DNA from 2 places in the Citrobacter farmeri genome. Region 2 is predicted to be linked to the other one. Evidence: predicted binding sites of a transcription regulator. Region 2 holds the regulator's gene; the other holds the start of a gene.
What was found. Region 2 encodes PurR, which represses purine synthesis genes. Its sites were predicted from a motif close to CANGCAAACGTTTGCNTG; they were not measured.
Positions count from the first base shown of each region.

Region 1: a site for PurR is predicted at 2,985-3,002, ahead of tusA (sulfurtransferase TusA). Genes of this name have one in related genera too.

Region 1 covers NZ_CP077291.1:4,521,515-4,526,535, reverse strand. Annotated here, with positions in the region: gene I6L53_RS21410 (AI-2E family transporter) at 1-239, opposite strand, end outside; gene I6L53_RS21405 (MFS transporter) at 338-1,588, shown strand; gene I6L53_RS21400 (DcrB family lipoprotein) at 1,592-2,149, opposite strand; gene I6L53_RS21395 (7-cyano-7-deazaguanine/7-aminomethyl-7-deazaguanine transporter) at 2,227-2,892, opposite strand; gene tusA (sulfurtransferase TusA) at 3,063-3,308, shown strand; gene zntA (Zn(II)/Cd(II)/Pb(II) translocating P-type ATPase ZntA) at 3,472-5,021, opposite strand, start outside.
Region 2 covers NZ_CP077291.1:2,494,271-2,499,291, reverse strand. Annotated here, with positions in the region: gene punC (purine nucleoside transporter PunC) at 1-422, opposite strand, end outside; gene punR (DNA-binding transcriptional activator PunR) at 534-1,466, shown strand; gene purR (HTH-type transcriptional repressor PurR) at 1,463-2,488, opposite strand; gene cydH (cytochrome bd-I oxidase subunit CydH) at 2,782-2,871, shown strand; gene I6L53_RS11700 (MFS transporter) at 3,041-4,207, shown strand; gene sodB (superoxide dismutase [Fe]) at 4,254-4,835, opposite strand; gene I6L53_RS11690 (C40 family peptidase) at 4,962-5,021, opposite strand, start outside.

The sequences.
Region 1 (5,021 bases), 2.0 Mb from region 2:
ATCAGCGCGGTGAGCACGAACAGCATCACGACCACCACAATTGCGATCGCCAGCGGGCGTTTCACTCCCCGACGGATAAACCAGGTGACCAGTGGATTGAGAACAATGGCGAAAAAGAGCGCCAGCAAGAGCTGCACAATGATATCTGCGGCGGCGTGGATCCCGGCGAGAATAACGACCAGCGCGGCCAGTTTGAGCAAAATATGTAAACCCGCTTTATCGGGCTGGTGGGTTGTCATGGTGGCATCCTGTTATTGATTTTCATTAAGTGTAGCGGCTCGCCTGCTGCCGATATTCCTAATCTGACTGCTGATTTTCCCGGCGTGGCATGATAGAAATGAAACATTGTTGTAAAAACGTGGTGGTCCCCATGCCCGAACCCGTCGCTGAACCGGCGCTTAATGGATTGCGCCTCAATCTGCGCATTGTTTCTGTTGTGATGTTTAACTGCGCCAGCTACCTGACCATCGGCCTGCCGCTCGCGGTGCTGCCTGGCTATGTCCATGATGTGATGGGCTTTAGCGCTTTCTGGGCGGGGCTGGTTATCAGCCTGCAATACTTCGCGACCTTACTCAGTCGCCCTCATGCCGGACGCTATGCGGATTTACTCGGTCCGAAAAAGATTGTGGTTTTTGGTCTGTGTGGCTGTTTTCTCAGCGGTGCGGGCTATTTTCTGGCGGGAAGCGCCAGCAGCCTGCCGGCTGTGAGTTTGCTGTTGCTCTGTCTGGGGCGTGTGATTCTGGGGATTGGACAGAGCTTCGCCGGGACCGGCTCGACGCTATGGGGTGTTGGCGTGGTGGGCTCGTTACATATCGGGCGGGTAATCTCCTGGAACGGCATTGTGACCTACGGGGCGATGGCGGTCGGTGCGCCGCTCGGCGTGCTGTTTTACACCTGGGGCGGACTACAGGGATTAGCGCTGATTATCATGGGGATCGCGCTGGTGGCAATTTTGTTAGCGATTCCGCGCCCTGCGGTGAAAGCGAGCAAAGGGAAGCCTCTGCCGTTTCGCGCGGTGCTTGGTCGGGTCTGGCTATACGGGATGGCGCTGGCGTTGGCCTCGGCGGGTTTCGGGGTGATCGCCACCTTTATCACTCTGTTCTATGACGCCAAAGGCTGGGACGGTGCGGCATTTGCACTCACCCTGTTTAGCTGTGCTTTTATCGGTACACGTCTGCTGTTTCCTAATGGCATCAACCGCCTGGGCGGTCTGAATGTGGCGATGATCTGTTTTAGCGTCGAGATTGTCGGACTGCTGCTGGTGGGCGTGGCGATGATGCCGTGGATGGCAAAAATCGGTGTACTGTTGACAGGAATGGGGTTCTCGCTGGTCTTCCCGGCGCTTGGCGTGGTGGCGGTAAAGGCGGTGCCCCAGCAGAATCAGGGGGCGGCGCTGGCGACCTATACGGTGTTTATGGATCTGTCGCTGGGGGTTACGGGGCCGTTGGCCGGTCTGGTGATGAGTTGGGCTGGCGTGCCGGTGATTTACCTGGCGGCGGCGGGTCTGGTGGCGATTGCGCTACTGTTAACCTGGCGGTTAAAAAAACGGCCTCTGCAGGAATCGCCAGAGGCCGTTTCATCATCCTGACGGTTACTGAATAACCAGCGTGTTGATGATATTTTCAGCGGCTGTTTGCGCTTTCTGCTGGTCGTCCGCTGGCAAAGTAATTTGCAGAGTCAGCAGTTGGTTATCGACTTTACCCAGCACGACGGAAGAGTAAGCGGTCTGGCCTTTCGCCGAGATAATGCTGTCTAACTGTTGCAGCGTGTGGCCTTTCAGCTCAATGGATTTGTTGGTCACCACCTGCAACTGCGGGTCGCGGCTGCGTTGCTGATCTTCCAGACGTTTTGCCAGCACGGACAGCTCTTCGTTAGTGTTATCACCAACGATGACAATGACGGCTTTCTGGCCGGTTGCGTCAGAGTAAACGTGCATATTGTTGGCCTGCGTACCCAGCTTACCGCTCTGGTCAGTCATATCTGCCGGCAGTGAGAAACTCAGTTTGCCATCCAGCAGAGAAACCGGCAGACCGGTTGCGTTGCTTTCTGCCGCCGTGCCTTCTGCCGGCGCTTTCGTATCACTATTATCACAGGCCGCGAGCCCCATAACCAGCAGGCCAATACCGACATATTTAACCAGATTACGCATTGACTTCTTCCTTTCGATAAACGGCCATAACGGCGCATTCGTTCATCTTATCACAACTCAGAAAATGAACCTTTAGCTCAACTTGTCTGCATCGCCGGGATTTCAGATTTATCTGCCAGTTTTTTCAGCAACATATTCAGCAATACACCATACATCGGCAGGAAGAAAAGGATGCTGATCAGCACCTTGAAACAGTAATCGACGATGGCGATTTCCATCCAGTGCTCGGCCATAAAGGCATCCGGGCTGCGCCAGAACGCAATAAAGAAGAAGGCGAGGGTGTCGCTGACGTTGCCAAACAGCGTAGAGGCCGTCGGTGCCAGCCACCAGCGGCGGTTTTGACGCAGGCGGTTAAAGACGTGTACATCGAGAATCTGTCCCAGCGCATAGGCCATAAAACTGGCGACCGCGATACGGGCGACAAACAAATTGAAGTGCATGAGAGCACCAAATCCCTGCCAGGAACCCATATAGAACAGCGATGAAATTACATAGGAGATCAGCAGCGCTGGCATCATCACCGCAAAGATAATTCGACGGGCCAGCGGCGCGCCAAAAATTCGCACGGTCAGGTCGGTTGCGAGGAAAATAAACGGAAAGCTAAACGCGCCCCAGGTGGTGTGGAAACCAAAAATGGAGACCGGAAGCTGAACCAGATAGTTGCTGGAGGTAATCACCAGCAAATGGAATAGCGATAGCCAGAACAACGCTTTTACGCGCTGTGAGTGTGTAAATGCATTCATATTGTACCTTTTTGATGGTTATTGGGGTGAGGGAACCCAATTCGAGCCGCCGCATAATACTGCTTTGCGGCTGCAATGCAATGGCTATTTTTCACGCAATCGTTAACCTGATTGGCTTACTCCGGAACTGAGCGTAAACTACAGCCGTTTTTTTAGTGAATGAGACCACGATGAGCGATCTGTTTTCCTCTCCCGACCATACCCTTGATGCCCAGGGACTCCGCTGCCCGGAGCCGGTGATGATGGTGCGTAAAACCGTACGCAACATGCAGACCGGCGAAACGCTGCTGATTGTGGCGGACGATCCGGCAACCACCCGTGACATTCCCGGCTTTTGTACCTTTATGGAACACGAACTGGTGGCAAAAGAGACCGACTCTCTGCCGTATCGCTATCTGGTGCGTAAAGGCCAGTAAGCGACGCCGGATGGCGCTAACGCTTATCCGGCCTACAAAGGATAATGCACCGCACACGGCTCTTAGGCCGGATGGCGCTAACGCTTATCCGGCCTACAAAGATAATACACTGCACACGGCTCGTAGGCCGGATAAGGCAACGCCGCCATCCGGCAAAAACACGTTATCCTTTACGTAACAATCTAAGGGCGTTGGCGGTGACCAACACCGTTGCTCCGGTATCCGCCAGCACCGCCAGCCACAGGCCGGTTATTCCGAGCAGCGTGGTGACGAGAAATATCCCTTTCAGCCCCAGCGCAATGGTGATGTTCTGACGAATATTGGCGTGGGTGGCCCGGGCCAGTTGGATCATCTGCACCAGCCCCGTGAGGCGGTTATGCGTCAGTGCGGCATCCGCCGTTTCCAGCGCCACGTCGGTGCCGCTACCCATCGCGATACCAATGGCGGCGGCCTTCATCGCCGGCGCATCGTTAATGCCGTCACCCACCATCGCCAGCGGTGACTGTTGATTCAGCGTGGTGACCGCCTTCACTTTATCTTCCGGCAGCAATCCTGCGTTAAACGCCAGGCCCAACTCTCCGGCAATGGCTGCCGCCGCGCGCGGGTTATCGCCGGTCAGGATCACGCCCTTCACGCCCAACGCGTTGAGTTCGCTGATGGCGGTGTGGGCATCGTCGCGCAGCGTATCCTGCAGGGCGATTACGCCGATCACGCTCTCGTTGCGCAGAACCAGAACGACGGTCTGCCCGGCGCTTTCGAGTTGATTAATCTCTCCGGCAAAGGCGTCGGCAGGACGTTTCCCGGCGGCGCAAATCAGAACGCTTTCACCATTCACCTGTGCTTCAATACCTGACCCCACCAGCGCCCGTTGCCCCTCAGCGGCTGGGATTGTCAGCCCTGTCGTTTGCGCTTCGCGAACAATGGCCTGCGCTAACGGGTGCGTTGCGCCCTGTTCGACGGCCGCCGCCAGCGCCAGCAGTTCAGATTCGCTGACGCCGCTGGCTGGGTGAATCGCCGTGACGCGCGGTTTACCGATGGTCAGTGTCCCGGTCTTATCAAAGGCGACCTGGGTGATACGACCTAACTGTTCCAGCGCCGCGCCGCCTTTAATCAATGCTCCGCGACGGGCTGCCGCCGCCAGTCCGGATGTGATGGCCGCTGGCGTGGAGATCACCAGCGCACACGGACAACCGATCAGCAGCAGCGTTAACCCTTTATAAATCCACTCCTGCCAGGCGCCGGTGAATAACAGTGGCGGGACGATCGTCACCAGCAGGGCGACGACCATAATCGCTGGCGTATAAATCCGGCTGAAGCGGTCGATAAAACGCTCGATTGGTGCACGGCGCTCCTCGGCTTCTTCGATTAACTTCAGAATGCGGTCAATCGCGCTGGCACCTGGCTCGGAGAGCACTTCCAGCGTGACAAGACGGTCCACGCTGGTCGCTCCCGCCGGCACTTTTTCGCCGGTGGCGCGTTCTACCGGGATTGATTCGCCCGTCAGCGCACTTTCATCAAAACTGGCAAAACCAGAGACCAGTTTACCGTCAGCAGGCAGGCGTCCCCCGGCGGCAACTTCAATGATGTCACCCGGTTGCAGGGTGTTGATCGCCACCTCTTCCCGCACGCCGTCGCGCAGGCGCGTCGCGGTTTCTGGCTTCAGTGCCATCAGCGCGCTGACCCCTTTGCGTGCACGGCTGGCGGCCCATCCTT
Region 2 (5,021 bases):
AGCCCGACCAGCGGCATGATCGTCGCGAAAATGCGATTAATTCTGTGCGAAGGATAGTAATCGGTGACCAGCGCCTGCCAGATGACTGTCGCCGCACAGACACCCACTGCCTGAATAAAGCGCAGAACCAACAATCCCGTCGCGCTTTCGACCCACAGCATACCCAGGCTACCGAGGGCGAAGATGGACAGACCCAGTAGCAGGATCGGTTTACGGCCATAGCGGTCCGAGAGCGGTCCCCACAGCAGTTGCGCGACGGCAAAGCCCGCTAAAAAAAGACTCAGGCTGGCGCTGACGGCAGATGCCGGTGTTTGCAGGTCAGATTGAATGGCGGCAAAAGCGGGCAAATACATGTCGGTTGCCAGAAAACCCAACACGCTGAGTCCTGCCAGCCAGACTAAAAACCCTTTTCCTGGTTGCATAGTTGTTCTCTAATTTTAATGAATGACACTGGCGCAGAGTGTAGGGAGTGAATTTCGGCTTGTGAAACGGTAATATTTGTTTATTGCATTCAAAAATTTTGTAGGCAGATTATGTGGTCAGAATATGCGCTGGAAGTGGTTGATGCCGTAGCGCGCAACGGTAGTTTCAGTTCCGCCGCTCAGGAGTTGCACCGGGTGCCCTCGGCGGTCAGCTATACGGTCCGCCAACTGGAAGAGTGGCTGGCGGTTCCGCTCTTTGAACGTCGTCACCGCGATGTCGTGCTGACCCCGGCGGGAGCCTGGTTTTTGAAAGAAGGTCGCTCTGTCATCAAAAAAATGCAGATCACGCGCCAGCAGTGTCAGCAGATCGCCAACGGCTGGCGCGGACAACTTCCCATCGCAGTGGACAATATCGTGCGCCCGGAGCGTACGCGACAGCTGATTGTCGATTTTTACCGCCACTTTGATGACGTGGAGTTGCTGGTCTTTCAGGAGGTGTTCAACGGCGTCTGGGACGCGCTGTCAGATGGCAGGGTTGAACTCGCTATCGGCGCAACCCAGGCGATCCCGGTCGGAGGACGATACACCTTCCGCGATATGGGCAAGCTGAGCTGGTGTTGTGTCGTTGCCAGCACACATCCGCTGGCCGCCATGAGCGGGCCTCTCAGTGATGACACGTTGCGCAACTGGCCGTCACTGGTACTGGAAGATACCTCCCGCACGCTGCCGAAACGCGTGACCTGGTTGCTGGACAACCAGAAGCGGGTGGTGGTTCCGGACTGGGATTCCTCCGCGACCTGTATCAGCGCCGGGCTTTGTGTCGGTATGGTGCCGACGCATTTTGCCAAGCCGTATCTCAATAAGAGACAGTGGGTGGCATTGAACCTGGAGAACCCTTTCCCGGATGCGGGGTGTTGCCTGACCTGGCAGCAGAATGATATGTCACCCGCGCTAATCTGGCTGCTTGACTATCTGGGAGACAGCGAAACGCTGAACAAAGAGTGGTTGCGGGAGCCTGACGAGACTCCCGCAGAAGACGTTTAGCGACGGTAGTCGCGGAAAGGACCATCCGCAACGGAGCGACGCTCCACCAGGCGCGGGTGGACCTCAATGGACTGCGACTCTTCGCGCTTATTGACGATACGGTCCAGCAGCATGTTAAAGGCTGTCTCACCCAGGGAATCTTTAGGCTGGTGGATGGTGGTCAATGCTGGCGTAAAGAAGCGGGCGTTGCGCACATTGTCATAGCCGATCAGCGATACGTCCTGCGGTACGCGAAGGCCCATCTCATCGGCGGCACAAAGGGCACCCATTGCCATAATATCGCCGCCACAGAAGACCGCCGTTGGGCGATGCGCTTGCGACAAAATTTGCTGCATGGCGCGGTAGCCGGATTCAGGCTCGAAGTCGCCCTGTACAATCCAGTTCTCTGGCACTTTAATCAGCGCTTCATCCATCGCTTTCATAAAACCGGCCAGACGGCCAGCGCCCGTATTGCGTTCCATCAGCCCCGGAATCACACCAATTTCACGGTGTCCGCGTTCGACCAGGTAGCGGCCAGCCATATAACCGCCTTCAAAGGCGTTATCAATTACGGTATCGGTGAAGTCGGCTTTGGCTTCGCCCCAGTCCATAACCACCATCGGGATATGACGATACTCTTCCAGCATCGAAAGCAGGGGATCGGGATATTCGGAACACATCACCAGCAGACCATCAACGCGTTTTTGCGCCATCATGGACAGATAGGCACGCTGTTTTTCCAGATTGTTCCAGACGTTACCAAGGATCAGGGTATAGCCCTTCTGGAAGCAGTTCTTCTCAACCGCTTCAATAATTTCGGCAAAGTAGGGGGCTTCGCTGCTGGTCGCCAGCAAACCGATAGACTTGGTATGGTTTACCTTCAGGCTACGGGCAACAGCGCTGGGGGAATAGTGCAATTCTTTGATTGCCGCCCACACTGCATTGCGTGTTTCTTCAGCGACGAAACGCGTTTTGTTAATTACGTGTGATACGGTTGTAGTGGAAACGTTTGCGCGTTTCGCTACATCTTTAATTGTTGCCATTAAATCTCACTCCAGACCCAACCTGAACATTAAAATACGCAAGTAAACGTTTGCCTTTACTCATCCTGTGCGCAACATCGTGGGTGCGGCATGACGGGAAAACGCCACAGAGCGTCAGGAAGGGGTCAATGGCCGGTACGCTAATCAAGTAAGCGTCGAATTTTGGCTGATCTTAACGAAAAGGGGAAGTATTAAAAGCACATATCACTCTAAATCGTGGGAGATTTTTGCACTCAAGTGTGCAAAAATGCGCTATATCACTTTTTGTGTGGGAATAAAAAGGAGAAAAGTTGATGAGCACCGATCTGAAATTTTCATTAGTGACCACGTTTATTGTTCTGGCTTTAATCGTTGCTGGCGGTCTGACAGCGGCAATGCATTGATTTCCCCTCGGGGGAGTGTCTGCTCCCTCGAACCTCCTGCCATATTGTTATTGAATCTGCAAAAGTCTTTTGTATTTTTGTTAACTTCTCTTTTTTTGTGATTGATGTCATGCTTTTGACTCTTAGTTAAGCATCGCGATCCGTCGCGAAGAGCCGGAGTCATCACTGCATGAAAATTAATTATCCGTTACTGGCGCTGGCTATCGGCGCATTCGGCATCGGCACGACCGAATTCTCGCCGATGGGGCTATTACCCGTCATCGCGCGTGGTGTCGATGTGTCTATTCCTGCGGCTGGTATGCTGATTAGCGCCTATGCGGTCGGCGTGATGGTCGGCGCACCGCTGATGACGCTGCTGCTGTCACATCGCGGGCGACGTAATGCGCTGATTTTTCTGATGGCTATCTTTACGCTTGGTAACGTGCTCTCGGCGATTTCTCCGGATTACACCACACTGATGCTGTCACGCATTTTAACCAGCCTTAACCACGGCGCGTTCTTCGGCCTGGGTTCCGTTGTGGCAGCCAGCGTGGTGCCGAAGCACAAACAGGCCAGCGCCGTTGCCACGATGTTTATGGGGCTGACCATCGCCAACATCGGCGGCGTTCCGGCGGCGACCTGGCTGGGTGAAACCATCGGCTGGCGAATGTCGTTCATGGCAACCGCGGGTCTGGGCGTGATTTCAATGCTGAGTCTCTTTTTCTCGTTGCCGAAAGGCGGTGCCGGGGCGCGACCGGAAGTGAAAAAAGAGCTCGCGGTGTTAATGCGTCCTCAGGTGCTTTCTGCGCTGCTGACCACCGTGTTGGGGGCGGGCGCAATGTTTACGCTGTATACCTATATTTCACCCGTCCTGCAAAGCATCACCCATGCCACTCCGGCCTTTGTTACCGGGATGCTGGTTCTGATCGGCGTGGGCTTTTCCATTGGTAACTACCTCGGTGGCAAACTGGCCGATCGCTCGGTTAACGGTACGCTGAAGGGCTTTTTGCTGCTGCTGATGATGATTATGTTGGCCATCCCCTTGTTGGCACAAAATGAACTGGGGGCGGCGATCGGTATGGTGGTATGGGGGGCGGCGACTTTTGCGGTAGTGCCTCCGCTGCAAATGCGCGTCATGCGTGTGGCTCATGAAGCGCCTGGCCTCTCATCTTCTGTGAACATTGGTGCGTTTAACCTTGGGAATGCGCTGGGCGCCGCCGCCGGTGGGGCCGTCATTTCAGGCGGGTTAGGCTACAGTTTTGTTCCGGTCATGGGGGCGATAGTGGCAGGTATGGCGCTGTTGCTGGTGTTTGTCTCGGCGAGAAAGCAGCCTGAACAGGTGTGTGTCGCAGGTTAACGGCAGGGCAAAAACGCAGAAGAGAGTCTCTTCTGCGTTATCTTCTTTATGCGGCGAAGTTCTTCGCGACAAACTCCCAGTTCACCAGCGCCCAGAAATGCTCCAGATAGCCAGGACGCGCATTGCGGTAGTCAATGTAATACGCATGTTCCCACACGTCGACGGTCATCAGCGGGGTAGCGTCGGTGGTCAACGGCGTACCGGCGTTGGAGGTTGAAACGATGGCCAGCTTGCCATCTTTTCCTTTTACCAGCCAGGTCCAGCCAGAACCGAAGTTTTTGATAGCCGCATCAGTAAACTGCGCTTTAAACTCTGAAAAGCTGCCAAAAGAGGCGGCAATCGCGTCAGCCAGTTTGCCGGTTGGTTCGCCGCCCGCATTCGGTGCGAGGCAGTTCCAGTAGAACGTGTGGTTCCAGACCTGAGCGGCGTTATTGAACACGCCACCTTCTGAGCTGCGTACGATCTCTTCCAGTGATTTCCCTTCGAAGGCGGTGCCTTTGATCAGGTTGTTCAGGTTAGTGACATAGGTCTGATGGTGTTTGCCATAATGATATTCCAGCGTCTCGGCGGAAATATGCGGCGCAAGCGCATCTTTGGCATACGGTAGTGCAGGTAATTCGAACGACATTGCTTCTCTCCTTATTATTAATAGTATTTCGCGCAATAACCTTATTGTGCGTAAGGATAGGGTAGCAAATTGAAAGGTGAGACAAAAGATGAACTTACCCTGTTGCGTTAACAACAGGGTAAAGTTTTAACGAATGGTTTTGGGGGTCATGACCCGGCGAGCGCCAACGTAGTGGCGTTGCCAGTA